4 regions of the Paenibacillus sp. p3-SID1389 genome follow, and region 1 is predicted to be linked to each of the others. Evidence: riboswitches for the same ligand, from Rfam matches in the RefSeq annotation. Region 1 holds a riboswitch; each other region holds the start of a gene.
What was found. Region 1 has a riboswitch for cyclic di-AMP ahead of M3G15_RS12910 (C40 family peptidase). Riboswitches for the same ligand answer to the same signal wherever they lie in the genome.

Region 1 (7,392 bases):
TTAAAGGAAAGTCCGTCGTAATTGTTCCATTATCCTCACAATAGCCGGAATTACGCAGCTTGTAAAGGTTTTTGCCCCCCCTTCGGGAAATTGTGAGATTTGCGCGGGATTTTTAGCTTTGTGGCAACCTTTTTCCGGGCTGTTTCGTTATATAGATAAGGGTGCAGATAAAAAAAGACCGCAAGGCGGTTCTAACAGGAACCCGGCCTGCGGCGAGTAAGTGATGATGAACAGGATGAAACCGATAGATCAATGGATTACGATTCCGCAGCGTAGACGGAATAACCGTATTTACTGAGAACTCGCTTCGCGCCAACGTAGCGGTTCTGGTAATAACTATTGCTTAACTTGTCGATCCGGATGCCCTTGGATGAGGACGCGTGAGCGAATTCACCGTTGCCGATGTAAACACCGACATGGGATACTTTGCCCGTCCCCGTCGTCTTGAAGAAGACGAGATCCCCAGCTTGAAGCTCGCTCTTGGGTACCGGTGTGCCTTGCTTATACTGGGCGGCGGACACACGCGCCAGCTTGATGCCCATCTTGCTGAAGACGTACCGGGTAAATCCGGAGCAATCAAATCCCGCTGTCGTGGTGCCTCCGAATTTATAAGGCGTCCCGTACACGGAATCGACGATACTGGATAGCGTCGTTGTCTCGGCTTTTGCGGAGTCGGCAAAGGCGCTACCTGCCCCCAAGGTAAATAGGAGGGCTAAACTCGTTACCGCTGCTGTCAAAGTCTTTCTCAAGATGTCTTACTCCTTCCAAGGCCTACGAGGTTAGCTTATGGATTCGGTTGAAGGTTCCCTATGATCTGCTATAGCGGTAAGTTAAAAAGTCATCTTCGGATCACGAAGTAACACAGGATGGAGATTCGGCGTCGAATCTTGAACTCAGCCGGGCCTTCCGCTGCTCACGTAGCTTCCAGCTACGCTGCGCTGCTCAGTCCCTAAGCTTCATTCAACCTTCTTGGTGCTCCAAACCTAACTTTTTAACCTTGATTGAAATGGTAGGTTAAAAAGTTATCTTCGGATCACGAAGGATGAGACTGTTACCTTTTATAGCGAAATCAATTCACCCTATGGTGGGTCCCCCGCTTCCCGGGTGCGTGGGAATTCGGCAGTTTCATTGTAGATTGCACCCAAGATCTTGCACAGAAACAGTTACAACAATAATTACAAAGTTGTTACCATTTACGTTGTTCATTTTACCAAAGGCGTCCAGAGTTGACAAGTTTGTCGAAAAAAAACGCTTCTATTGGCCTGTTTTCGCGAGGCGATTCGTGGGTAATGGTTCCTAAGGGACTGGGGCTAGGGAGAAGGGAAGACAAGGAAAAAACCCGCAGAGACGTTGTTATCAACATCCCCACGGGCTTCGTAGCGAGTTCTTATTGAACATCATCGTGTTCAGCAATTTCACCGGTCACATCTTCATACTTGTCGTTGCTCATGATCCGTTTCGCTCCAACGTAACGCTCGACGTAATACTTCTCGCTTAATTTGCTGATGACTACACCTTTGGAGGAGGAGGCATGAGCAAATTTGCCGTCGCCGACGTAGATGCCGACATGAGAAACGCCTTTACCGGAAGTATTAAAGAAGACCAAATCGCCCTCGATCAATTCGCTCTTGTCAACCGCAGTTCCCATTTTGTATTGGGATGCGGATTGGTGAGGCAGCTTGATGCCGATCTTCGAGAAGACGTACATCGTAAATCCAGAACAGTCGAACCCGTCGGTTGTGGTTCCGCCCGCAACATAGCTGCTTCCGAGCGCGCCGCCGATGACGCTGTCCAGTTTGGAATCGGCGAAAACGCTGCCAGTTCCAATGGTGAAAAGCATGGCAAAACTTACTGCTGCTACCGTCAAACGCTTCTTCAAGAAGTTATGCTCCTTCCAATGCCTACGAGGTTAGCTTAAGGATTCGGTTGAAGGTTCCCTATGATCCCTCTAAAGCGAGATCAATTCACCCAAAGTGGTTCCCCCGTTTCCCTGGTGAAGGGAATTCGGCTTTGTTTTTCACACCTGACATTTCTTATTTGACATCCGGCACCAATCTCCTGCCAAAGATGACAAAAATAATTACAAAACTGTTACTGAAATTGCGTTGCTGTTATTGTAACAAAGTCAGGTATCTTTTGGCAATGCCTAATTCACAAGATTAAGAGGGGAAATAGGACTGAAGGCCTTCGCCAAACGGCGAAGGCCTTGTTGTTACGGGGTTTTTGAGGAGTTAAAAAATTTTAACTTTTTTGTGCCTTTGACTGCCAAAGATGAAATTGAGAGGCGATCTTCCAGACCTTAAACGTGCAGCGGAAGAGGGGATAAGCCTGCTGCAGGATCAGGGCCAGCATCCCCGTCCAAACCCAAGATGCGGTTCCGAACAGAAGGAAGAGGATCAGGCCAAAAGCCCCGAGAATCAACGAGATGGAGATGCCCTGCAAGAGGGTTCGGAAGCAAACCAGCAGGGAATTCCAAACCCCGGCCTTAAACAGGTAGCCGAACTGGACAAATAACAGGCACTGCCGGATGAACCAGCCGTAGATGAACCAGCCAAGAATCAGACCAAGCCCGGTGAGCCAGGTTGCCATCGGGATTTCCATCCCGGTGAGTCCCGGCCAGAGCGACAGCAGCCTCGGTACAATCCAGAAGGCGGGCAGCAAGGTAAGCACGAGCTCCATCGCGTAAAACAGAATCACCGGTTTGCCAAATTCCTTCATCCCTCGGAACAGGGGGAACCCCGGGCTGCGGTGATCGGCCGGTGTGAAGCCGTAGAAGATTCCGGCTTGGATCAACGGAGTCAAGATCATGCGCAGGACGACCATCCCTGCCAGCAGCCAGCAATACAGCCGAACCTCGGGATTGCTCCATAAATTCATTTGTCCCTCAAGCAAGAACAGTAGTTTCGACAGCGCAGTGGGCGGCGGGTCAGGATATCGTTGCAGCAGCGCCATTACCGCGGTATCGACCAACCGGTACAAGAACAATCCCCACAGCAGCTGGTACAGAAACAAGATGATGACCGAGGGAAATTGGCTTTTCAGGGCAGTCCACCCCAAACGAACGAAACTCATTTCTTTCCCTCCTTATAGAAGTATGGACCTAGGTTTACCACAGAAGTCCCCCAAGGATCGCTTCAAGCAGCTTGGTGACGCTCATATTGGAGCGGGACAGCGTGGTTTCAGGGACTTCCGCTTTCAGATAGTTGTTGATGTGAAGGTTCTCCACCGTTAAGGTGTAATCCGGATCGATCTGAACCCATGCCAGCGGTGCTTTATATTGCATCTTGATCTCGAGGCGAGTATCTTCCCCGTTCCATTGCTTGCGTACGGTGTGACCATCGGTGAAGGTAAACAGCAGCGGAACCTTCGGGTGGGTTGCCCCTTTGCGGGTAAAGACTACGTTCGACTCGTAAATCCGGCCGCCTTCTTGGCTGATCGGAGTGATCTGAATTTTTTCCACTGCAAAATCCGCCATTTTCCCGTCATAGACGTATTGCTGAAAATACTCTTTCCAGCTGCGGCTGGTCACTTGCTCAACCACCCGTTGGAAGTCGGCGGTCGTTGGGTGCTTAAACCGGTACTGCTGGCTGTACGTGCTCAGAATCCGCTTCATCGTCTTGCTGCCGACCTGCCGCTCGATATCAAACAGGATTAACTTGCCTCGGTAGTACGCATTCTTGGCATAACCGTCCCCGGAGCCGTATTTCCAGGCGTTCTGGGTCAAGGAAGCCGGCGAGGTAATCATGGCGGACTGGATCGGCAAATTCGGGGTGATTCCGAACTCCTGCTCCATGAGCTTATCCTCTGCATAAGAGGCAAAAGCTTCATCCAGCCAAGCTTCCTCGAATTCATTGTTGGCGATCATCCCGTAGAAGAACTGATGGGCGATTTCATGGATGACCGTGCGCTCCAGATCGTCGTATCCGGGGGAATCGCTGACGGCTCCAAACGCGGTGACCAAGGTTGGATATTCCATACCTCCCGCACCGTTTGCGTTCGCCGGTGGAACCACAACGGACAGCGTGGAATACGGGTATCGTCCATACCACTTACTGTAGTTCGCCAGAGCTACCTTGGCGGCATAGAAGTAACGTTCCTTCAGATCCTTATGTGCAGGATCGAGATACAGCTTGATCCGCACGCCGGGAACTTCGGCAGAGGAGAACGGCTCTTCTACATAGATGAAGTTCGGCGAAGCCGCCCAAGCGAAATCGTGGACGTCGTCGGCGTAGAATTGCAAGGTTTTCCGTCCGTCCTTCAAGACCGCCTTTTTGGTCTGAAAACCGGTGGCTGCCACGGTGTACGTTTCGGGCACGTTGATCTTTACGCTATAAATCCCAAAGTCGGAGTAAAATTCCGAGTTCCCGTGATACTGATGGAGGTTCCAGCCTTCGGACGTCCGCCCCCGGGTACCCACCGGCTCGTACACGCTAATCTTAGGAAACCATTGCCCTGCCATGACGAAATCGTCGGCCACGCCCATGCGGGCAAAAATCTTCGGCAGCTTGACGGTAAATTTCATCCGCAGCGTCAGGCTTTCGCCGCCCTGGACCGGCACGGGCAGCCGCACCTTGGCTAAAGTTTTATCCTTCGTATTGCCGTCGTCAGGCTGAACGTACTGAATCCGATGCAGCAAGGAGATGCCGTCGGTCGTTTTCAGCTCGGTGATCTCCATGGATCCCCAGCCGTCTTTGGGCATGACGTCGTTCCGCAGTTTTCCGCCCGATTCCTTCATAAAAGTCGTATCCTCGGAAGCAAACGCGTTAGGATATAAGTGCAAGTACACCTCGTTGATCGTTTTCTTGCCGGGATGGGTCCAGGTCAGCGTCTCCGAGCCGGTTAACGTACCTTCCTGCTCGTTCAGCGTGACGTCGATGTGGTATTCGGCGACCCGATTGCTGAGCACTTCGGCGGTCGGTTGCTGAATGGTTTCAGTTTGCGGCGGTGCAGGGGTTTGTCCGGTTTTTTGGACCGCTTTAGGCCCCGCCTTGGCCGGTACGAACGAAGCCAGCGAATCCCCCCCTCCCCGCAGGGTCACCCAGGCGGCTCCGAGGGTGAGGCACAAGGCAAGGATGGAAATGCCGTAGACAATAGTACGTCGGGTCATACAATGGATACCTCCCGTTGACAAGCATCTACAGCATGTATATGTTTGCATTTGGAAGATTATTAGTTAAAATTGAGAGGTAGTTAAAAAGCCATTTTTTGAACTTGGATTGAAATGTAAGGATAACTATATAAGCCGCTTTTGTTTAATGGGAACGGAGGCGGCAGGCACGCAGGAATATGGAGGGAATTATGGATCAGACACCGAAATCGGGTAAAAAGATTTTTGCCCTCAACATTATCAGTAATGATGAGAAGAGCAAACATAAAGGCTTTGGCGCGGGTTCCATCGATTTGAACAGCATGTCCCCGGTCATCATCGACGGCGATGAGGTGTACATTGACATCGGAGCCATGCACGCCAAAAGCAAGGTGGAGAAAGGCATCAAATTTTCGACCAACCGTGAGGACGTTCCGAATGGCCGCCAGGTCTGGATCGTTTGGGTTGCGGTAGACCGCGGGCCGGAAGGCCAGTTCTACGGTGGAATGACGGCTTGCGAGATGTTGATTGATACTGAAGCGCGCCGAGGCTGGAAAATTCTTGCTGACCATGTCAACAAAATGGATTATGCGTTAAAACGCAGAGTGATTTTGGACGGGTTGAGCAAAGAGCAGAAGGCCGGGTTGAAGCAGCTGCTGATCGAGACCAACGCGGAATGGTGGGACCGCTCGCCGGAAGAGCTGAAGGCGGCATTGGACGCGTAAACTGAATAGACGAGGCAAAAGAGAAGCGCCCCTATCCGGTTGGATCCCGGAGGGGCGCTTTGATTTGCAAATGGATGCTAGCGATGGGGGATGACCTGAACCTTCGGCGAATCCGCTGTTTGCGGGTCCTTGCCCAGTAAAATCGTCAGTCCAAACAGCGTCACGAGGATGGTCGCCCCCATATCGGACATGACGGCCACCCACAGCGTGAGCCAGCCGGGGATCGTCAGCAGCAGGGCCATCAGCTTAAGCGCAAGGGAGAGGCCGATATTCCAGGCGACAATCCGGCCGGCCCGCCGGGCGATGCGGATGGCGCGGGGGAGATGGCCAAGATGATCCTGCATCAGCACGATGTCGGCGGTCTCTACGGCGCTGTCCGTGCCTTGGCCCATGGCGATCCCGAGGTCGGCTGCGGCCATGGCCGGAGCGTCGTTGATCCCGTCGCCGACCATCGCCACCGTCCCGCGGCCGGCCAGCGCCTGGATGTGCGCGACCTTCTGCTCCGGCAGCAGGCCGGCATGCCATTCGCTGACACCGCTGCGGTCAGCGATCGCTTGGGCTGCCGCGGCGTGGTCGCCCGTCAGCATGACGGTGCGGGCGACTCCGGCGCGGTGCAAGGCGCGGACGACGTCCGGGGCTTCCGGACGGAGTTCATCAGCGAGGCCGAACAGGCCCAACATGCGCGTGGATTCCGCGGCGAGCACCACGGTGAGGCCCTCCGCCTTCAGGCGAGCGAGGTCTTCGGTAACGCGCGCCCGCTCCTCGCCGCCGAGGGAGAGCTGCGCGAGCAGCGCTTCGCTGCCGACGAAGCAGCGAACGCCATCGACCTCGGCGCTCACGCCAACGCCGGGCAAGGTCACGAGCCCGGCGGGCTGCGCCCAGCCGTTGCCGCGCTGGGCGCCATCGGCGCGAGCTCCGTGAGCGTTGCTGCATTGCCCGCTGCTCGATGTTTCGCAGCGGCAGGCCACGTCGCCGCGATCGTCACTGTTGCCGCCGGCGCGGGCGGCAACGTAGCGCACCACCGCAGCGGCCAGCGGGTGCAGGGAGCCGCGCTCCAGAGCGGCGGCTACCGAGTAAAACCGCTGCGGCACATACGCGATCTCGCGCTGCACCTCCGGTTGCCCCTTCGTCAGGGTACCGGTCTTATCGAACGCGATCGCGTCCAACTTCCCGAGCTGCTCCAGATGCACGCCGCCCTTGACGAGCACGCCGAGCCGCGCACATCGGGTCATCCCGCTGACCAACGCGATCGGCGAGGATAGCACAAGGGCGCAAGGGCAGCCAACGATCAGGATGGCTAAGCCTTCATAGATCCATTTCATCCACGGCTGCCCGAACAGCAGCGGCGGAGCCAGCACCACAAGCGCCGCCAGAATCATGATGGCCGGCGTATACCACTTGGCGAACCGATCAATAAACAGTTCGGTTGGCGTCTTCTTATCCTGCGCCTCCTGCACAAGATGCATGATTTTGGCCAGGGATGAGTCTTCGTATGGTTTATCGATCCGGACTTGAAGCAGACCTTCGGAATTGATGCTGCCGCCGAATACCGGCATTCCGGGCTGTTTCGTGACCGGAATC
Region 2 (7,392 bases), on a different contig from region 1:
GAGCTGGAGCATCGTCCGCTGAGTGCGCTTAGCGGGGGGCAACGCCAGCGGGTAGCACTTGGGAAGGTGATGGCTCAGCAGCCCGAGCTGGTGCTGCTCGATGAACCAACAACCTATTTGGATTTGCGTTACCAGATGCAATTTATGGAGCTGGTGGCCGAATGGCAGCGCGATGCCGGACTTACCGTCGTTTCAGTGATGCATGATTTGAATTTGGCTGCCTTGTTTTGCAGCCATCTCTTAGTGATGAGCGGCGGGCAAATTGTGGCGCAAGGCGCGCCGGACGGCATTTTGTCACCGGAGCTGGTTGAAACCGTATTTGGAGTTCAGGCCCACCAAGTGGTTCATCCGGATTCGGACGTTCCGCAGCTATTGCTGCGCCGGGCAAGTTTAGGTTAAGGGTACGAGTCAGTAATACAGAAAAGGGGAATATGGTTATGGCATACAATTCAGTCGAACAGCTTGCGCAAGCAATTACTCCTTTGGACGAAGCAGCGATGAAAGCGGCGCAGGTCCATTTGGACCAGTTGACGAAGCCGCCGGGAAGTCTCGGGAAGTTGGAAGGATTGGCAGTGAAGCTGGCAGGCATCACGGGAATCATTCGTCCGGAGTTTCCAAAACGGTCGGTAATCGTAATGGCGGCGGACCATGGCGTTTGTGAGGAAGGGGTCAGCGCGTTTCCGGCAGAAGTGACGCCGCAGATGGTGCATAACTTTTTGGCCGGCGGCGCAGCGGTGAATGTGCTGGCACGCCAGGCTTCGGCTGACGTCGTTTGCGTGGATATCGGGGTGAATGCAGAGATGTCACATCCGGGGCTGCTGCAACGTAAGTTGCGTTACGGGACAGGAAATATGGCCAAGGGACCGGCGATGAGCCGGGAGGAAGCCGAAGCCGCCATTCGAGTTGGGGCCGAGGTGGTGGCTGATGCGGTGTCCCAAGGCGTTCGACTGTTCGTCACCGGGGAGATGGGTATCGGAAACACCACAGCCAGCGCTGCGATCATGAGCAGTCTGACGGGGATCGCACCGCAGCAGAGCGTTGGGCGTGGAACCGGGGTCAACGATGAACGGCTTCGGCACAAAATTTCCGTCGTGGAGCGGGCGCTGGAGGTCAATCGCCCGAATGCCAACGATCCGCTGGACGTGCTAGCTAAGGTCGGCGGGCTGGAGATTGCCGGAATGACTGGCGTCATTCTGGGAGCCGCAGCTCATCGCTGCCCGGTCGTGATCGACGGCTTTATTTCAACTGTGTCCGCGCTGCTGGCGGTACGTATACAGCCGAATGTGGCCGACTATATTATTGCTTCGCACGTCTCCCACGAGCAGGGACACCGTGCGCTCCTGCAGGAGCTTGGCCTTAACCCGATGCTGGAGCTGGATATGCGGCTTGGGGAAGGCACAGGCGGCGTGCTGGCGCTCCATCTTGTAGATGCGGCTTGCCGGATCGTTGCTGAAATGGCGACGTTCGAAAGCGCGGGCGTCGCGTCCGGTGAAGGAAATGGTGGGGGGACCGAGTGATGAAGATCCTGGTGACCGGCGGAGCCCGCAGCGGCAAAAGCACATTCGCTGAACGTTGGGTCATGAAACAGGCAACATCCGCTGATTACGTTGCAACGGCGCAAGCGTTTGACGATGAGATGAAGGCCCGTATCAGGTTGCACCAGCTCCAGCGGGAGCAAAGCGGGTTCACCTGGACGACGCATGAAGCGCCGCTTGAACTAGCAGAGATGCTGCAGGAGTTAGGTAAGCGGCCCGTTGCAAAGGAGGGCGCGGCCGCCGAAGCCGCGGGTCCGGTTGTGCTGGTCGACTGCCTGACGTTATGGTTGTCGAACGTGCTGCTGAGCGCATCGGAACAGGCCGATGGTGTGGACGCCGTTTTGACGCGGGAAATTGAGCGGTTGACCGCTGCGGCCGAGGCTTTTCCCGGCACTTTGGTGATGGTTACAAATGAGGTCGGCAGCGGGATCGTGCCGGAGTATCCGCTTGGCCGGCAATATCGGGATTGGGCCGGGCTGCTGAACCGAACGATGGCGTCGATCGCGAATCAGGTGTTTCTGGTTACCGCCGGCATCCCCATCGAGTTGAAAAGCAGGGAGTATCGCTTATGACGAACGGACCAGAGCACAAAGCGCCCTCCGGGGCGGATAAGCATGGAGCTCTGCAGCCGATCTTGGCGGCCTTCCAGTTTCTGTCACGCTTTCCGGTACGGGCTGAACTGGATTTTACAACGGACTTGCTGCGGCGCAGTATCCCCTATTATCCGCTTGTCGGAGCAGCAATCGGCGCTGTCGTCTGGGCAGGCGGCTTGCTTGCCGACTGGCTGCTTCCTTCGTACCCGGCAGCCATCCTTTCCTTATTGATTTGGGTTGGATTAACTGGAGGTTTGCATTTGGACGGTTGGATGGATACGGCCGACGGACTGCTGAGCTACCGGTCACGCGACAAGATGCTTGAGATCATGAAAGACAGCCGGGTAGGCGCCATGGGCGTGCTGGCCTGCGTCCTATTGCTGATGCTCAAAGCCTCGCTGCTGACCTCGCTCTTCCAAGGGGGCCTGCTGACGTCAGGGCTGGCGATATGGCTGGCACCTCTGTGGAGCCGGTGGTTTATGACCCGGGCGATGCACCGCTGGCCCATGGCCCGGCAAGGTGAGGGATTGGCTGCGCAATTCCACGGCTTCAGCGAACGGGATGCCTGGGGGAGCACCATCATGGCGGTGACGATATCCGTTGTAGTGTTGCTGCTCACTTTGCTCGTGTTGCTGGGAGGAATGGAGGAATCGGCTTTGCTGCGATCGCTGCTGTTTATCGGCCTGTCTCCCTTTATCGCCTGGGCGGCGGGAACTTGGGCCGCTCGACGAATCAATGCCAAGCTCGGCGGTTTGACCGGCGATACCTACGGGGCGCTGGGCGAAGGGTTGGAAGCTGTCCTGTTGCTGCTTGCAGTGCTGATTTTTGCCCATTGATAACTCGCGGAGCGGAGGTGCTCTTGGGGGAGGGGACCTTCTACGGCGAGCGCTTTTGCATCATTATCCCCTTGAATCAGAACCAAGGAGAAAAGAAGAAGGTTAGAGCTGGACAGATTAATCGAGAATCCTAAGAGAAACAGGTCGACTGTTAAGTAGCGGAGAATCAAAATCGTGCATTATCACCGTATGCTGAATGAAAGGGATAATGGTGGAAAGGTCGAGCGTCATCACCACCACCTGATCGAAGGGGATAATGGTGTAAAAGGCCCTGGCAAGATACTACACTGCTGCACGGTTTGGAAAGGAGGGGAACGCGATGGGCGAAAATCATAAGAAGCTTCTGGATCAGGATCAGGAAAAAAGCGCATCAGCATCAGGTGCTGTACTCATGGTTCAAGGGACGGCGTCTGACGTGGGCAAGAGCGTGATCGTGACGGCGCTGTGCCGTATTTTTGCGCAGGATGGGCTTAGACCAGCTCCGTTTAAGTCGCAAAATATGGCTTTGAACTCGTATGTTACAGCGGACGGCCAAGAGATTGGACGGGCCCAAGGCATTCAGGCGGAGGCTTGCGGCATTGCCGCCACCACCGACATGAATCCGGTACTGATCAAGCCAACTGGGGACATGCATTCGCAGATCGTTGTTCATGGGCGTCCTTACCGCCACTTAAGCGCATCTGATTATCGTGAGGAATTTTTGCCTAAAGCCAAGCCGCTGGTGATGGAAGCGCTCAGCCGGCTCCGCGACAAGCATGGCATTGTGGTGATCGAGGGGGCTGGGAGCCCGGCGGAAATCAACCTGAAGCAACGGGATATCGTCAACATGAACTTGGCTGAATGGGCGGATGCTCCCGTGATCTTGGTGGGGGATATTGACCGCGGCGGCGTTTTTGCTTTTCTCGTTGGTACCCTGGAGCTGCTTGAGCCACACGAACGCGCCCGCGTAAAAGGGTTCATTATCAACAAGTTCCGCGGCGATTTGTCTCTATTGCAGCCCGGGCTGGATTGGCTGGAGCAGCGGACCGGAATCCCCGTACTAGGAGTGCTCCCCTTTCTGCCTGATCTGGATATCGAAGCAGAGGATTCCGTTGTCCTGGATACCTATCCTGCCCATCCAGAGCAAGCGCCAAGTAAGGAACTGGACATCGCAGTCATCCGTTACCCGCATATTTCCAACTTCACCGATTTTGATCCGTTGGCCGCCGAACCGGACGTGTCGCTACGTTATGTAAGCAAGCTGTCGGAGCTTGGGCATCCCGATGCGGTGATTTTACCGGGGACCAAGGATACGATCAGCGATCTGGAATTTTTGCGTAGGCAAGGGCTGGCGGAGGCTATTTGCAGCCTGATTGAAGAGGAGACGCGCACCCAGCTGGTCGGAATCTGCGGCGGATATCAAATGCTGGGAGAACAACTGCATGACCCCGAAGGCGTGGAGTCCAATGAACCGAGGTCTGCGTTAGGATTGGGCCTGCTCCACTTGGCAACAACCTTCCTCCCAGGCAAAAAAACGGTACGGGTGCACGGCTATACGTGCGAGGACCAGCCGATATCGCTGCACTCTAAGAACCGCCGGCTGCCGATCTCAGGCTATGAGATTCATGCCGGCTCGACCCAGCAGCTGCGGGACACTCGTCCCTTATTTATGCTTCGGGTCAATGAGGAGCCAGTACAAGGGTCAGGGACAGCCCCGGAGTTAGAACAGGCTGAGACGCAAACACATCCGGAAGGCGCAGCCCGCGCCGATGGCAGGGTGTTTGGGACGTATCTGCACGGAGTGTTCCATAATGATGCCTGGCGACGTGCTTGGCTGGACGGACTGCGTACGAGCAAAGGGCTCGAACCTTTGAGCGTCACCTTTGTTTCTTCCTCGCGGAAGGAGGAAGCCTTCGATCGGTTAGCGGAGCAGGTTCGCAGGCATTTGCGCATGGATCTCATTTACGACATCGCCGGGATCCAAGGTAAGCTTTGACAAATCGGGTGATGTTAGGGTAGGATAAAAGTACGCTTAATTTTCGATGGGTAAAGTCGAAAAGCGGGGGAACCAATCTTTTGGGGCGAATCGTTGTAGGATTAACGTAGGGAACCATCTTTCCCGAGCCCGTCAGCTAACCTCGTTTGCAGTGGATGGGTCATTTTAATATTATTTCAGTCATCAATTAATGACCCTGTTCTTTGAAGCGGGGTCTTTTTGCGTTCTGCAAGACCTTTGACCCGAGCATTCGGCGGAGTACTCGCATTCACTGCAAGTTTCGAGCTTCTTCTTTACGCATCGCACTATTAAAGGAGGAGAGGATTTATGGCTAGTCCGAAGTACATCACCGATATTGCCAAGGTGAGCCAGTTGTCCGAGCAGGAGCGGCAGGAGTTGAAACCGATTACGGACAAATTCGTTTTTCGGGTGAATGACTACTATTTGAATTTGATCGACTGGAATGATCCAGAGGACCCGATCCGCAAGTTGGTGATCCCCAATACGGGAGAGCTGAAGGAATACGGGCGTTGGGACGCTTCCGACGAAGCGGCGAACTATGTGGTGCCTGGCTGCCAGCATAAATACCGCACGACCGCGCTGCTGATCGTGTCCGAGGTTTGCGGCTCCTATTGCCGGTATTGCTTCCGTAAACGGTTGTTTCGCAACGATGTGAAGGAAGCGATGGCGGATGTCACGCCTGGCATCGAGTATATCGCCCAGCATCCTGAGATCAACAACGTCCTGTTAACCGGCGGTGACAGCTTGATTTTGGCTACAAAGAAACTGCGTTCGATTCTCGAACGGCTAAGAGCCATTGAGCATGTAAAAATCATCCGACTCGGCTCCAAAATTCCTGTTTTTAATCCTATGCGTATTTATGAAGATCCGGAATTGCTGGATCTGATTAGGGAGTTCTCCACTGTAGACCAACGGATTTATGTCATGGCGCATATCAATCATCCGCGCGAAATTACCCCTGAAGCCAAAAGAGGGTTCCAGGCGTTACACGACGCTGGGGCTATCGTGGTTAATCAAACGCCGATTCTCAAAGGCATCAATGATGATGCGGCCGTGCTTGGCGAATTGCTGGACCGCTTATCGTGGGCCGGCGTCACTCCGTACTATTTCTTTATCAATCGTCCCGTTGCTGGAAATGCTGATTTCGTGATCCCGCTGAAACGAGCATATCAACTGGTGGAGGAAGCGAAAGCCCGTACATCGGGGCTTGGCAAACGCGTGCGGCTTTCAATGAGCCATTCTTCGGGAAAAATCGAAATCCTGGCCATTGAAAACGGGCAGGCTTATCTCAAATATCATCAGTCCCGGGACGGTGAATACGGCAAATTTATGATTTTGCCTTGCCCGGATGATGCTACCTGGTTCGACGATCTGCCAGGCAGTGAAGCGTACTGGAAGAAGCCGGAATCGAAGTTGGATACGCAGTCGGATCAGCCAACGGAAGACGCTGCAAGCGCAGTGTCCATTACGGGATAAAACAAAACGTACCCTTCCGCTTCCCTGATCAGGAGAGCGTGAAGGGTACGTTTTGTTTTTAGAGTCAGATCCGGAATTTTGCGATCGACTCCTGCAGCGCCAACGCCTGCTCATGCAGCGAACGAACCGTACGCGCGTGATTTTCCATTTCGCTCAGTTGTTGCTGCGAATAGCTGCTGATTTGCTCCATGTTAGCGAGCGACTTGGCGGTAATATTGGCGGATTCCTCCACCGATGCGGTCACTTCCTCGGTACCGGCGGATACCTCTTGGGTGGATGCCGAGACCGATTGAATCGTCAAGTTCACGTTCTGAATCAGCTTAGTTAATTGTTCAAACGCCTGACCAGCTTGCTTCACCCGTTCTGTTCCGGAGACGATTTCCTCGCTGGCCCGTTGCATAGCGTTGACGGAGTTTTCCGATTCTTCTCGAATACTGAGCAGGTTCTCACCGATTTCCTCCATCGCCTGGCGGGACTGCTCAGCCAGCTTACGGACTTCTTCGGCGACGACAGCAAACCCTTTGCCGTGCTCGCCGGCCCGTGCCGCTTCGATCGCCGCATTCAGTGCCAGAATATTAATTTGCTTCGTAATTTCCGTAATGGTTACGACAACGTTTGAAATTGACTCCGAGCGATCATTCAGCGTGCGGATATGCCCCAGCGTCCGATTAGCCGCATCTTCTACATGCTGCATCTGCGTAACCGCCGTTTGTGCCAAAGTATTCCCGGCACCGGCTTCATCCGCAGCTTGTCCAATCTGTTCGGTGACTTCGGCAGACGAAGCGGCAATGTGCTGTACACCTTGCGAAATTTCTTCCATCGCACGGGCGTTTTCGGCTGCTGCGGACGCAATCGTCATGCTGCCGGCTTCGATTTCCTTCGTCGCTACATTGGAACGGGCGATCAGATCCTCAAACGTCGTAACCGAACGGGACAAGTTCTCTGAGCCGTCGACG
Region 3 (7,392 bases), on a different contig from region 1:
CTCCATCGAGGCGGCGCGGGCCGGGGAAGCCGGTAAAGGGTTCGCCGTGGTCGCCGGCGAGGTGCGCAAGCTGTCGGCGGAGACCGGGGCGGCGGCTGCAGGTGTAGCCGAGATGCTCGAAGGCGTGCGCAGCGAGATGGAGCTTGTGATTGAGGCGGGGCAAGCTGGTTCGCAGGAGGTCGCGGCCGGTATTGCCACAGTTCAGCAGGCCGGCGAGGTGTTCACGAGCATCCGTCAGGCGGTCGAGCAGGTGGCCGGCCGAATCAGCCGGGTGACCGGGCAGGCCGAGCAATTGTACTCCCAATCGGATGCTGTGGTTCAGGCGATCGCCACGATCGATCGGGTTGCGCAGCAGACCGCCAGCGGCTCCCGCGAGGTCTACGCGCACACCGAGGAGCAATACGCCGCCGTTGAAGAAATGATGGCTTCGATGGAGGGGCTCAGTCAGTTGTCTGAGGAATTGCAGGCGATGATCGGCAAGTTTAAAGTGTAAGCAGCGATATACGTACGGAGAGTGGGACACCGCCGTATCTAGGGGAAATGAAAGACATCCCGCGGCCTACCGCGGGATGTTAATGGTTAGATCGTATAGCTCACCGCTTCGATCGTCTCTGCCTTGGCGACGGCTTCCTCCAGCGTCAGGCCGGTGAAGCTTTGCGCGGGGAAATAACGCCCGCTCTTCTGGTCGTCAACAAAAGCGCCCACCACGATGCCCGGAAGTACGCTTTCCACCGAATTCGGGGCATGCGGGCCGCCCAGATCGGTCCGGCACCAGCCCGGATCGCTTAAATTAATCATCACGTCCGTGCCTTCGAGACGGGAGGCGAGATCTTTGGTGAACTTGTCGAGCGCGGCTTTGCTTGCGGCGTAGCCGGCTTGCTCCGGTTCGTTTTTGATCCCGCTGGTTGTGTTGATGACCCGGCCGAAACCGCGTTCGATCATCTTGGGAATCAATCGGTTGCAGATCGTGACGATGGAGATGAAATTAATTTGGAAGCTCTGCTCGAAATCGGAGACTGGAGTCTGCCAATAATCGGTCCGGTAAGCGATTTGAACGGCGGCGTTATTAAATACGATGTCAACCGGCGTGCCTTTGGCTTCGATTTCATCCAGCATGGCGACAACTTCCTGTTGGTTTGACAGCTCAGCTTGTACAGAGTAGACCTGGACGCCCGATGCCCGGACTTCCTGCTCCAATTGCCGGGTATGCTCCAGCTCGCGGCTATGCAGAATCAAGTTGCAGCCTTGCTCGGCCATAAACTTCGCGATTTGATACCCTATCCCGCGGCTTGCTCCGGTAATGAGCGCCCATTTGCCTTTCACATCAACCATTCGGATCCCCTCCTGTGTGCTAAAAGATGCTCGGCTGATTTCCTAACCTATTTATTTTACTAGACTTGTAAGCGGTTTACTACCATTTAACATGAATTTGACTATGGTTAATTTGGACTATATATTGGACTATATAACGAAAATCACATGCAAGATTTGGAACTCAATGCCTATCTCGAGAATGGGAGGAGATACCTGGAGCGGATAAAAAAATGTGCCAGAGGATTTTTATTTTTACCATACTACAAATAAACCAGGTGATACTAAGATGAATCGAATTCGCAATATTTCTATCCGGACCCGAATCATGGTGCTTGTCTTCTTGGCCATGTTCGTCTCCAACACCGCTCTTATTGTAACCTTATCCTATAGCCAGAGTAATGATTTCTTTAAACTGATTACCCCCTCTTTGGTATTAAAGGCATTGATCATTTTTCTTATTTTCCAAGTGGTGTCTGCGTTTATCTCCGAAGCTTTTCTAGTTCGTCCGCTCAAAGAAGGCGCGAAGCTCGCTAATTCCATGGCCGAAAATGATTTATCCACCAAAATACATACGTTTCAGCAAGGGGAAGCCGGGCAAATGATCCGCTCGATTCAGAAGGCCAGAGATAACCTGAAGCATTTGATCGCATCCATCCAATCCTCCTCCGAACGAGTGACGCTGTCTTCGGAAGAGTTAAACCGCATCATTGAGCAGGCGAATGGGCAGATGCACGGAATCAACAAGGGTATCAAGGATTTGCTGAACGTATTTACTCAAAACGCGGAAAGCATGAAGCAAACGGCCATTGCCATTTCGGAGATTACGAACCATTCGCAGACGACAGCAGAACTTGCTAACCAAATTGCCGAGCGGGCCCAATTGGTGATGAATTCCGCAGAAGGCGGGAAGCGTTCGGTGGAATCGATCGTTGAGGCGATTAGTGAGCTGGCGGTGAATACGAAGCACGTCAACAGTGAGGTACTTGGGCTTGAGGAACAGAGTCAGAAAATTACCGAGGTTGTCAGCATTATTCAACAAATTTCCGAACAGACTCACCTGTTATCCCTTAACGCCGCGATTGAAGCGGCCCGGGCCGGGGAAGAGGGCAGAGGGTTCGCGGTGGTAGCCGGACAAATCCGGAAATTAGCCGAGGATACGAACCGCTCCCTGCAGGAAATCAGCAGCTTGGTTGAAGATATGACCGTTCGTACCGGCAGTGTGGTATCTGCGGTTGCCCAGACGGAAGAGAAGGTTCAGCAGGGCGTAACGCAATCGGAGAACGTGAAGATCAATATCGAGCAAATCATGGACAATATGGAGAACACCTTCGCCATGTTGAACGATATTTCCGATGGGGTTACCACCCAAGCCGCAGCGCTGGAGGAAATGACTGCAACGCTGGAGGATGTGAACACCACGATCGAGTCTGGCTTGCAAGTGTCCGGCGATATCCAAGATCAGCTTGGTACGCAGGAACGGATCTTCGGTGATATCGAGAAGACCTCCTGTAAGTTGGTCGAACTGTCCGAGAATATGAACGGATTGACGAACGTGTTTAAGCTATAATCCATCAATACGGCATTAGAAAGGGCGTCTGATTTTTACAGACGTCCTTTTTCTTCCTTCCTTCTGAACGAAAGGGATAATTCTGTAAGGAGGCTTTCAAGACCTATACCGCCCAATCCATCCAAATCATCGATTCCTGCTTCAAATGGCGCTATAATAAGCATGATCATACTGAAATTAGACAGACAGCGTGGGAGAGGAGCGGTGAGGAGCATGTATGGAAATGATGGGGTACTGGATAGGCGGACACTGAAGGCGGCCTTTGACCGGACGGTTTATCAAGTGGTGGGCCACGGAAAACGGAATGTAGAGGTGCTGAAGCAGGCTTTTGCCGAGATCAGCGGCGGGGTAGACAGCGACATGTACGGTACAGGACAAGCGCTGGAAGCCTTCGAAAGGAAAATGGCTGCGGTGCTCGGCAAGGAGTCGGCTGTATTTTTTCCGAGCGGCACGATGGCGCAGCAAATTGCTTTACGGATTTGGTGCGACCGCAAAGGATCGAAACGTGTGGCCTATCATCCTTTATGCCATTTGGAAATTCATGAGGAAGACGGATTAAAGGAACTGCACGGGCTGGAGCCGATTCTCCTGGCGGATAAGGATCGGCTGATTGAGATGGAGGACGTTCGGCAACTGCCGGAGGATGTCTCGTGCCTGCTGCTGGAGCTGCCGCAGCGCGAAATCGGCGGTCAGCTGCCGCCGTTCGCGGAGCTTGAAGCCATTTCCGCCTACTGCCAGGAGCGGGGCATTAAGCTGCATCTGGACGGAGCCCGACTGTTCGAAGTGTTGCCTTACTACGAAAAAACCGCCGCAGAGGTTTGCGCCCTGTTCGACAGCGTCTATATCTCGTTCTACAAAGGCATCGGCGGAATCGCCGGAGCCATATTGGCAGGGGATCCGGAGCTGACGAAGGAATCTAAGGTGTGGAAAAGACGCCATGGCGGGGATCTCATCAGCTTGTATCCTTATTTTCTGAGTGCGGATTACTACTATGAGCAGCGCATAGGAAAGATGGGGATGTATTATCGGCAAGCGCAGGAGATCTCCAGTCTGTTTAATCAATGTCATCGGATGAAGACCGTCCCGGCGATCCCGGTGTCGAACATGTTCCATGTTCATTCGGACGTTCCCAAGGATCGATTGGAGCCCGTGCTGATTGAGGTATATCGGGAAACCGGGGTTGGCTTAACCTCTTTCGTCAAAGAGAAGGCAGATGGGGGAAGTACCTTTGAAATCAGTATCGGAGATCGCTATAGCGAGGTGCCGGAAGATCGGCTGCAGCTGGCGTTCGAGCTGCTGGATAAGAAGTTGAGAGGACTCTCGTTTTAAACCTGTATCGGTTTGAGATCAGAACACCGTAGGAAGCGACTGGATGTCGCTCCTTACGGTGTTTTTTGCATGTATGCTTCGATAATTCAAGCCTGCCCTCAAAAATGAATGCAAGAGGATGATGTATGCGCTTCCTCGAACAAGGTCGATCCCATTTTCCGACCCATTCGCCTTTTCCTCATCTTTACACTTCTTGAGGCGGGGAGTATGATTCATCCGTAGCAATTTGATATGGCGAAAATACCTGATCGCTGAGTTCTTTCTTTATTTCAGAAAGAAACGGGGGAACCAATGAAACGCGTCCAAAAGGGCGGGTTTCCGGGGTGAATCGCTTGATTTGGCCAACTTGGCCAAACTGCGTAGGGCTGCTTTCGTGCCCGAATCCGTCAGCTAACTCCGTAAGCGTCCGAAAGAGGGAATTGTCGCAGTGATCTGCTTGAACTTTTTAAAGCGGCTGCGGGAAGGTCCAACTTTCCTGCGGCCTTTTTGTGTTGTTCGCTGCAGGAATGGGAAGCCTAAAGGACTACGAGCGGATCAGGATTGAAGGCTATTTTGAGAATGAAAAGAGGATTTCATCATGGTAAGCAAACTGAAGCGGGTACTGATCGGCAGACCGATGAAAAGTACCGAAATTGAAGGAGAAAAGCTAAGCAAACTTAAGGCATTGGCCGTATTGTCGTCGGACGCGTTGTCCTCCGTGGCATACGGTACGGAGCAGATTTTGATCGTCCTGATGGCGGCGGGATTTTCCGCGCTCTGGTATTCGATCCCGATCTCGTTTGCGGTACTTGGGCTTCTGTTGATTCTGATTCTGTCGTACCGCCAGACGATTTTCTCCTATCCGACCGGGGGCGGGGCCTATATCGTGGCGATGGATAACCTGGGGCGGTCAACCGGACTGCTGGCCGGCGGCTCGCTGCTTATTGATTATATACTGACGGTAGCTGTAAGTTCGTCAGCCGGTACAGATGCCATAACATCCGCATTCCCTATGCTGCATGATCAGCGGGTGCTGATCGCCCTCCTGATGATTACTATACTGACCATCATGAACCTGCGTGGGGTCACGGAATCGGCTTCAATGCTGGCGGTGCCGGTATATCTATTTGTGGCCTCCATCTTCGTCCTGATTGTGTCGGGACTCTACAAGTATTGGACTGGCGGGATTCATACCAGCGCACCGGAGTTCGGGACGGCCGTATCCAACGTCAGCTTGTTCCTGCTGCTCAAGGCGTTCAGTTCGGGGTGCTCGGCCTTAACCGGGGTTGAGGCGGTGTCCAACGCCATTCCGAACTTCAAGCCGCCGGCGGAGCGGAATGCCGCAACCACGCTGGTGATGATGGGTGTCATTCTCTGCACCATGTTTATCGGTATTAGTGCGCTGGCCTATTGGTACGGAATTGCTCCGGATCCGAAGGCCACCGTAATATCTCAAATCGCTGAATCGACCTTTGGGCGCGGGATCTTGTACTACTTGATCCAGGGCATTACAGCGTTAATCCTGTTTCTGGCAGCCAATACGGCTTATTCGGCCTTCCCGCTGCTGGCGTTTATGCTCGCCAAAGATAAATACATGCCGCATGCGTTTATGGTGCGCGGTGACCGGCTTGGCTTTTCAAACGGAATTATCTTCCTGGGCGTAGCCTCGGCGCTGCTGGTTCTTGGATTCCACGGCGACACGGAAAGCCTGATTCCGCTCTATGCCGTTGGGGTATTTATTCCGTTCACCTTGTCCCAACTGGGGATGATGGTGCGCTGGATCAAGCGCAAGCCGCAAGGTTGGGTGTTCCGGCTTACGATTAACACGATTGGCATGCTGACGACGCTGGGCATTACGCTCATCTTCATTATCACGAAGTTTTCACATGTCTGGTTCGTATTTATCTTCTTGCCGCTCGTGATGTTTATTTTCTACCAGATCCATCGACATTATATCAATATCGCCGACCAGCTTCGGATTGACATCGATAAAGACAAACCTTGCATAAAGGGCAGCACGATCGTCGTGCCGGTGGCGGGCGTTACCCGTGTCGTGATGAACTCGTTAAGCTACGCCAAATCGCTGACGGATAACGTTGTTGCGGTGTATGTCGGATTTGATGATGAGGACATCGAACGGATGGAGAAGAAGTGGGAGGAATGGAATCCGGGGGTTCGGCTCATTACGCTGCGCTCCAGCTTCCGCAGCATTATCCGGCCGCTGATGAAGTTCATTGATACCGTGGAATGGAAAACGGCGGAGACCGATCACATTACCGTCCTGATTCCTCAGTTTATTCCTCGGCACTGGTGGCAGAATATTTTGCATAATCAGTCGAGCTTGTTGCTTAGAGCTTATTTGTTTAACAAGAAAGATATCGTCATTGCGACTGTACCTTATCATTTGCAAAAATAAGCAAATTCCCCCGAAGCCGTCGCAACGGCTCGGGGGACCTTAGTTTAATTATTGAATTTGATCCAGCAGCTGATAAGCTTCCTGTTTGGTTTTCACCTGCAGCAGCTGTTCGCGGAATGCGTCATCCATCAGCTTGCGGGACAGCATTTGCAGAATTTTTAAATGCTCATTGCCTTTGTTTTCGGCAGGGACAGCGATCATAAAGATCAACTTAGCGGGCGTTCCGTCCGCGCTGCTCCAATCCACGCCTTCCGGCTTGATCCCGAATACGACTCTTGGCTTCAGCACCGCCACCGACTTCCCGTGCGGTACGGCGACGTTCATGCCGATGCCGGTAGAGCTTTCTTGCTCGCGCTTCAGAATCGCCTGCTTGAACTCAGCAGAGGAGGTCAGCACACCTTCAGCGTTCAGCTTTGCAATCATTTCGTCGATGATCCCGTCCCGTGTTGACGCGGACAGGGAAGGCTCAATCAGATCCAAACTGATGATATCCGTCAGCTTGCGAACTGTGCTTTGAGCTTCGGCAGCCGGCACGCTTACCGGGCGGACGTTCTCCGCACGTGGCGTTTCCATGGCTGGAGCCGCCTCGTCCGCAGCGCTCGCTTCGGCGAGCTGAGGCTCGACCTGTTCTTTCTTCAGCAATTTGATCATTAAGGCCGTAACGATGGAACCCGCGATGACGGCCACGAAGAACATGAGGACATTGTCAACGGCGCCAAGTACGGCAACGATTGGACCGCCGTGAGCTACGCGGTCGCCGACGCCGCCCAGCATGGCGATGACGGAA
Region 4 (7,392 bases), on a different contig from region 1:
CGTTTTCTGCGTTAACTTGGAGTGGAGAAAGGAGGAGGAAGCTTGGACACATCGGCCAATGAAACGTTAAGTTACGAGAAAGCGATGGAGCGAATCCAACATAAACTGGCGCTGCTGCCCGATTCCCCGGGTTGTTACTTAATGAAGAACAAAGACGGTAAGATCATTTACGTCGGCAAAGCCAAGGTGCTGAAGAACCGGGTCCGTTCCTATTTTACAGGCAGCCATAACGGGAAAACCCAGCTGCTCGTATCCGAGATCCGCGACTTCGAATACATCGTGACCGCGAGCAATATGGAAGCACTGATCCTGGAATGTAACCTGATTAAAGAACATCATCCGCGTTACAATATCCTCCTGAAGGATGACAAGACTTTCCCCTATATCAAAATTACGAATGAACCGCATCCCCGGCTGGAAGTGACCCGGCGGGTGCTTAAAGATAAAGCAAAATATTTTGGTCCGTATCCGAACGCCTACGCGGCTCAGCAAACGAAGAAGCTGCTCGACCGCATGTATCCGCTGCGCAAATGCAATGTGATGCCGAAGGAAGTGTGCTTGTATTATCACATCGGCCAGTGCTTGGCGCCTTGCGTGCATGAGGTGGAGAAGGAAACGTACGAGAAGATGACTCAAGAAATTGTTTCGTTCCTTAGCGGCGGGCATGAGGAGATCAAGAAAGAGCTGGAGCGCAAAATGCACGAGGCGGCCGAAGCCTTGCAATTCGAGCGGGCCAAGGAACTGCGCGACCAAATCATCAACATCGATGCGCTGATGGAGAAGCAGAAGATTACGGTGACCGATGCGAAGGACCGCGACGTGTTTGGGTATGCCGTAGACAAGGGCTGGATGTGCGTGCAGATTCTATACATGCGTCAGGGAAAAATGATCGAACGGCATGCGTCGGTCTTTCCGTTTTACGGCGACGCCTACGGCGATTTTATGTCCTACGTGACGCAGTATTACAGCGATAACCCGGCTTTGCCGCAGGAGATTCTGCTGCCGGAGAAGCCGGAGGATCAAGAGGAGGCCGGCGCGCTCGATGCTCCAACCGCCTTGCAGGAATGGCTGGGGGTGAAGACGCTGGTGCCGCAACGCGGCTTAAAGCGGCAAATGACCAAAATGGCCGAGGAGAACGCGCGCGTGACGCTGGACGAGAAGTTCCGCCTGATCGAACGGGATGAGGAACGCACCTCGAAGGCGGCCGAGAACCTCGGCAAAGCGATTGGCCTGGAGTCGGTGTCGCGGATCGAAGCGTTTGATAACTCCAACATCCAAGGGTCGAACCCGGTCTCAGCCATGGTGGTGTTCATTGACGGCAAGCCGGCCAAGAAGGAATACCGCAAATATAAAGTAAAAACCGTGAAGGGCCCGGACGATTACGAGACGATGCGCGAGGTCATCCGCCGTCGCTATGAGCGGGTGCTGAAGGAGAATTTACCGCGGCCTGACCTAATCGTGGTCGACGGAGGCAAGGGGCAGATCTCTGCGGCTACCGATGTGCTGGAGAACGAGCTGGGCCTACACATCCCGGTATGCGGCCTCGTGAAGGACGCCAAGCATAAAACCGCACAGCTGATGGCGTTTGATCCGCCGGAGCCGGTTTATCTGCCGCGCGACAGCCAGGAGTTCTACCTGCTGCAGCGGATTCAGGACGAGGTGCACCGCTTCGCCATTTCGTTCCATCGCGAACAGCGGGCCAAGTCGATGGTCGCCTCACGGCTGGACTCGATCCCCGGCATCGGGGAGAAACGCCGGAAGGCGCTGCTTAAGCACTTTGGATCGCTGAAAAAAATTAAAGAGGCCTCCGTCGAAGACTTTCGGCCTCTTTCTATCGGGGATAAATTAGCCCGTCAAATCCTTAATGCCCTTCGGGACGAAGATCCGCCAGAGGAGTCATAACATACGGCTCCTCTTTTTGTTGCGGCGTCGGGGTCTTCCGCTCCTTGCTTGGCGGGTTAAACAAGTAAATCACATACGCAACGATCGCCGGCAAGGCGATGTAGAACAACCCGGCGACGATGTTCAGCGCTCCGCCCATAAACATCAGGCTCAGCGACATCAGGATGCTGTCGAAGATGACGTGCGAGAAGACAACGGTCGCGAAGCCGTAGCGCAGGAACACGAAGCTGAACAGCAGTCCGATAAAGGTTAATTCGATCGGGCGCGAAATGACCGGATAAATCGGATACAACGTGTGGCCAAACGCCCAGATTAAGGTCGACAGCAGGCAGGCGATAAAGGTGCTGCGGAACATTTTCTTCAGCATTGGGATCCCGAACAAGCGATACACCGCTTCTTCTCCGATCCCTGCCACCCAAGCCAGCAGCGGAAACAATAGCGGGTACACCATGTTGTAAGGCGATTGCGTCGCATCGGTCGTGGACCAGGTATGAATCGTTTGCTCTAAAATGAAGAAAACAACGGATTGAACGCCTAACAGGATCAATGCCCAGGCATACCCGTCAGCCACGGAGGTCAGGATGGAACGGCCGTACCCTTCTTCCCGTGATCGCGCCCACAAGTTGATGCCGTTCTTCCGCCACAGTCCATCGCCGCCCACCAGCGAGAAGTACACGGAAGCGGCGAGGAACAACGTCACCAGACCTTGGAAGAAGAGGCCAAAGATGAGCACGCCGGATTCAAGACCGTCTTTTTGGAACACGGGGATCATGTTGATCGTTCCAATCGTGGATAGCACGAAGTAAGCCGAAGCCAGGAAAATACCCCGCTTAAACGAGGTATGGGCCCGCGTCAGCGCGCTGTAGACGATCGCCAGAATCGCCAGCACGAACGTCAACAGGGCGTATCCGGCATAGGTGAGCCAGCTGGCGATTTTCGTCTGTCCGGCGACGTAGTCCTGATGAGCCTGCGGTACGGTAAAATAGCTCTCCAACGAGGAAACCTTGCCGTATTCGAAGCTGAGCTTGATTTCCGCTTGCGATTCGCCTAACGTGTAGCCATTGATATGGTAGAGGAGGCCCACATCCCCTTCACCGGAGGCCAGCTCCAGATCGCTTGGTTTAAATCCAAAGGCGTTCAGGTAAGGCTGTGCCAGCTCTTCTTTCTCCGCTAACGTTAAATCCCCCTCCCATGCCTTCATGGAATCGGTGGTTTCCGATCCTACATCAAGCATCATCTGCTTGGTGGCGTTGCTGGAGGAACTGATCTCCTCGAAGCCGACGACTTGACCGGTGGTCATATGGACATCCACGGTCACGGCGCTTAACGATTCGGTGGGGTCCGTGTAACGGACGCGAAATACGTCATATGGAAATTGCTTGTCATACGTTTTTAAGTATGGGGCGAGCAGATCGGCTTTGGTTAAGTAACCAAACAGATCGGAACGCGTTTCGTATGTAATCAATGCTTTATCCTTCGTGGGATTCGGCAGGTCGATCCCAAGTACGGATTGGACAAATTCACTTGCATGGGCAGCTGCTTCCGGTTTGCTGATCACCTCATTTGCTTGCTGCAGCTGCAAGGACTCCGAATCGGTGGTCGGAAACAGTTGAACGGCGACGAACACAATGAATCCTAGGGCGGCCAGCAGCCACAGATTTTTGGTCTTCATCCTGCGGCGGCCATTTGACGTCAAAGGGGAACTCACTCGCAAAACTCCTTTGTTATTAAGTTGAATGAAATCGGGAACACGTACTCTTCTTATATTATGAGGTATGTTTTTCCCTCAAGTACGTCAAAGTAAAGATAACACAGCTATCCCCCCTGCGCCAGACGGAGGGCAAAATTGACGAGAAACGGCAAAAACTTCGGCAAGTCTACGCATCATTTAGATTGGGGGCGAACTTAATCTGCACAATCCCTGATTTCGTCCTTTTCTGGTCTTTTTCTTGAAAATAGAGCTTTGTGGCGGGACGGAATAAGGGATATAATCCATTTGACGAAAAATGATTGAAAACAATTGAAAAGATTGGCCGAATTTCGCAATGAAAACGGGGGAACCGTATATTTTGGGGTGAATTTCACGGAGCTTCAACTCCCAGCAAGGGGATATGTTCCGCGAATAGGGCAACTGGGCATGTCCGAATCCGTCAGCTAACCTCGTAGGCTTGTGCATCAGGAACCAAACACCGAAAGGCATTGGATTTCCAGTGCTTTTTTCTTTTGTTCTTTTTTCAGGAAGACGATGAGGTGAACGCGTTGAATACGAAGAAAATAAACCTTTCTCCGCCGCAGGTATTAGTGATTGGGTTTGCGATCATTATTTTGCTGGGTGCGCTACTGCTCATGCTGCCGATTTCCAGTACGACCGGGGTAACACTCCCGTTCGTCGACGCACTGTTCACGGCTACTTCAGCAACCTGTGTTACGGGGTTGGTCGTGGTTGATACCGGGACCTATTTTTCAACCTTTGGACAAGTCGTGATCGTCCTGCTGATCCAGATTGGGGGGCTTGGGTTTATGACCATGGCCACTTTGTTCTCCCTTGTCCTGAAACGAAAAATATCGCTAAAAGACCGTCTCATCCTCCAAGAAGCGATGAACCAAAACTCTGTGGAAGGAATCGTACGGTTAATCCGCAAAGTTCTGTTATATTCGCTCGTTATTGAATCCAGTGCGGCGCTGATGTTTGCGATTCGCTGGTCATTCGATATGCCGATTGGTAGGGCGCTGTATTTCGGAGTTTGGCACGCGGTCTCGATGTTCAATAATGCAGGGTTTGACCTGTTTGGTGAATATCAAAGCTTCACGAAGTACGTTGCTGATCCGATCGTGAACTTCGTTGCAATGTTTCTGATCGTCTCGGGCGGGATCGGATTTATCGTACTGTCCGACGTATTCGAGTTTCGGAAGCGGCGGAAGCTGTCGTTGCATTCGAAGGTGGTATTGTCGATGACGTCGGTGCTGATCGTGATCGGGGCGTTAGTCATTTTCATCTTTGAGTTCACGAACTCGCGTACGCTTGCTCAGCTCAGTTGGAGCGGCAAGATCTGGGGTTCGTTTTTCCAATCGGTGACGCCGCGTACGGCGGGAGCCAACACGCTGGATATTGGGTCATTACGGCAGGCAACGCAATTCTTCATGATCATCCTGATGTTTATCGGGGCCTCCCCAGGCTCTACGGGGGGCGGAATTAAGACGACCACATTTACGATTCTGGTCGGCTCGGTTGGTTCGATGATTCGCGGAAGGACTGACCTAGTCCTGTTCAGGTACCGGATGGCCGGGGAACGGGTCTTTAAGGCGCTTACGATCACGATGCTTGCCTTATTCCTGGTCTTAGCAGTGGCAATGGTATTGTCTACCACGGAGGACGCGAGCTTTTTATCGATTTTGTTTGAAACCACTTCGGCTTTCGGCACGGTCGGACTTACGATGGGGTTGACGGGGAAACTAACGGTTATCGGTAAAATTATCATCAGCTTCACCATGTTCGCCGGTCGGCTCGGGCCGCTGACGCTTGCTTATGCGCTCGGTCCGAAGAAAGGAAAAGAGCTGTACCGCCATCCAGAAGGCAAAATCATTATTGGATAAGGGGAAAACGGGCAAAAATGAAAAAGCAGCAGTTTGTGATCATCGGCTTGGGGCGCTTCGGCTCGAGTCTGGCCTTGGAATTGATGGAGTTAGGATATGAGGTTCTGGGCATCGACCGGAATGAAGAGATCGTGGAAGAACTTAGCGATCGGCTCACGCATACGGTTGTCGCCGATGCTACAGAAGAAGAGGTGCTGAAGTCGCTGGGGGTTCGTAATTTCGATTGCGGGATCGTAGCGATTGGCACCGACATTCAAATGAGCATCCTGGCAGCTATTCTCCTCAAAGATCTTGGCATTAAAACGGTAGTTGCCAAAGCGATCTCGCTTCTGCACGGCCGAGCTCTGGAGAAGCTGGGGGTGGATCGGGTGATTTATCCAGAACGCGACATGGGGGTTCGTGTGGCCCATCAGCTGGTTACTCCAAATTTGCTGGATTATATTGAACTGTCGAAGGAATACAGCATCGTAGAAATGAAAGTTCCCACTTGCTTGAACCATAAAAGCATAGGTGACCTCAATATGCGGGCACGCTTTGGCTGCAGCATCGTGGCGATTCACCGCAATGGCGGTATTTTGGTTGCTCCCACTGCGATGGATCAGTTAAATGAAGGCGACATTATGGTTATTATAGGAGCAAAGAAAAATATCGAGCAATTTGAATCAATCATCAATCCTTAATAAGATGGTAAGATGGCTTACTAGCATGGAACGGAGAGAAGTATGGAACAACAGGCCATTTGGGCTTTAATCATTTTTTTGCTGACCTACGCACTCATTATATCTGAGAAAATTCACCGAACGGTGCTGGCTATGGCTGGTGCGGCGTTCATGATAATCTTTGGCATCCTTGATCAGGAGAGCGCAGTGCATCATATTGATTTTAATACGCTGGGACTCTTGATCGGGATGATGATCATCGTGAATACGACAGCCAAGACCGGTTTATTCACGTACATCGGCATATGGACGGCCAAGCTGGCCAAAGGCAATCCGATCACTCTGCTGTGGTTGCTGGCGCTGATCACCGCGATAGGTTCGGCATTCCTGGATAACGTAACGACCATTATTTTGATGGTCCCGGTGGCATTTAGCATTACGCGGAGGTTGAGGGTTCAGGCGTTCCCTTACCTCTTTTCTATGATTCTTGCCACGAATATCGGCGGGACGGCGACTTTAATCGGAGACCCTCCCAACATTATGATTGGCAGCGCCGTGAAGGAACTGACCTTCGTAGCCTTCATGCAAAATTTGACGCCAGTCGTGTTGATCATTTTGGCAGTGATTCTGCCGCTTGTGATCGTGATCTTCCGCAAAGAGTTGAAAAAGGCTTATGCTCATCAACAGAGCTTGATGGAGATCAGTCTGGAGGGCTTGATTACGGAGAAAAAGCTGCTCACCCAATGCCTGATCGCCTTGGGGTTGACCTTGTTGGGCTTTTTCCTTCATCAATACATACATCTGGAAACGGCTACTATTGCGCTGGCTGGCGCCTTCTTGCTGCTGCTCATGACCGGCGAGCACGTGATGGAACAAGCCTTCCGTTCGGTGGAATGGCCCACCATCTTCTTTTTCGTGGGTTTGTTCGTATTGGTCGGAGGGTTGGTTGAAACGGGAATCATTACGAGAGTGGCCGAAGAGGTGATGCGCCTGACTGGAGGCGATCCGCTAACCACCTCGATGCTGATCCTCTGGCTGAGTGCTTTGGCATCGGCGTTTATCGACAATATTCCGCTGGTGGCGACGATGATTCCGATGATCCAAGACATGGGCGGAATGGGGATTCAGCACCTGGAGCCGCTATGGTGGAGCCTATCGCTTGGCGCTTGTCTCGGTGGAAACGGAACATTAATCGGAGCCAGCGCCAATTTGATCGCTGCTGGGATGTCCGCCAAGG

Region 2: another riboswitch for cyclic di-AMP. It lies ahead of M3G15_RS01165 (KamA family radical SAM protein); the one in region 1 lies ahead of M3G15_RS12910 (C40 family peptidase).
Region 3: another riboswitch for cyclic di-AMP. It lies ahead of M3G15_RS03555 (APC family permease); the one in region 1 lies ahead of M3G15_RS12910 (C40 family peptidase).
Region 4: another riboswitch for cyclic di-AMP. It lies ahead of M3G15_RS07530 (TrkH family potassium uptake protein); the one in region 1 lies ahead of M3G15_RS12910 (C40 family peptidase).

The regions. Positions count from the first base shown of each region.
Region 1 covers NZ_JALXVO010000028.1:27,193-34,584, reverse strand. The annotation lists gene M3G15_RS12915 (C40 family peptidase) at 258-749, opposite strand; gene M3G15_RS12910 (C40 family peptidase) at 1,388-1,879, opposite strand; cyclic di-AMP (ydaO/yuaA leader) riboswitch at 1,884-2,020, opposite strand; gene M3G15_RS12905 (hypothetical protein) at 2,242-3,072, opposite strand; gene M3G15_RS12900 (M1 family metallopeptidase) at 3,107-5,107, opposite strand; gene M3G15_RS12895 (YwhD family protein) at 5,299-5,811, shown strand; gene M3G15_RS12890 (heavy metal translocating P-type ATPase) at 5,889-7,392, opposite strand, start outside.
Region 2 covers NZ_JALXVO010000002.1:51,867-59,258, reverse strand. The annotation lists gene M3G15_RS01190 (ABC transporter ATP-binding protein) at 1-399, shown strand, start outside; gene cobT (nicotinate-nucleotide--dimethylbenzimidazole phosphoribosyltransferase) at 438-1,517, shown strand; gene cobU (bifunctional adenosylcobinamide kinase/adenosylcobinamide-phosphate guanylyltransferase) at 1,517-2,107, shown strand; gene cobS (adenosylcobinamide-GDP ribazoletransferase) at 2,104-2,964, shown strand; gene M3G15_RS01170 (cobyric acid synthase) at 3,284-4,939, shown strand; cyclic di-AMP (ydaO/yuaA leader) riboswitch at 4,963-5,105, shown strand; gene M3G15_RS01165 (KamA family radical SAM protein) at 5,267-6,436, shown strand; gene M3G15_RS01160 (methyl-accepting chemotaxis protein) at 6,501-7,392, opposite strand, start outside.
Region 3 covers NZ_JALXVO010000005.1:42,491-49,882, reverse strand. The annotation lists gene M3G15_RS03575 (methyl-accepting chemotaxis protein) at 1-493, shown strand, start outside; gene M3G15_RS03570 (SDR family NAD(P)-dependent oxidoreductase) at 580-1,332, opposite strand; gene M3G15_RS03565 (methyl-accepting chemotaxis protein) at 1,601-2,881, shown strand; gene M3G15_RS03560 (threonine aldolase family protein) at 3,095-4,210, shown strand; cyclic di-AMP (ydaO/yuaA leader) riboswitch at 4,450-4,630, shown strand; gene M3G15_RS03555 (APC family permease) at 4,788-6,605, shown strand; gene M3G15_RS03550 (fructose-specific PTS transporter subunit EIIC) at 6,654-7,392, opposite strand, start outside.
Region 4 covers NZ_JALXVO010000013.1:6,211-13,602, reverse strand. The annotation lists gene uvrC (excinuclease ABC subunit UvrC) at 85-1,902, shown strand; gene M3G15_RS07535 (CPBP family intramembrane glutamic endopeptidase) at 1,862-3,574, opposite strand; cyclic di-AMP (ydaO/yuaA leader) riboswitch at 3,924-4,086, shown strand; gene M3G15_RS07530 (TrkH family potassium uptake protein) at 4,153-5,496, shown strand; gene M3G15_RS07525 (potassium channel family protein) at 5,514-6,176, shown strand; gene M3G15_RS07520 (ArsB/NhaD family transporter) at 6,219-7,392, shown strand, end outside.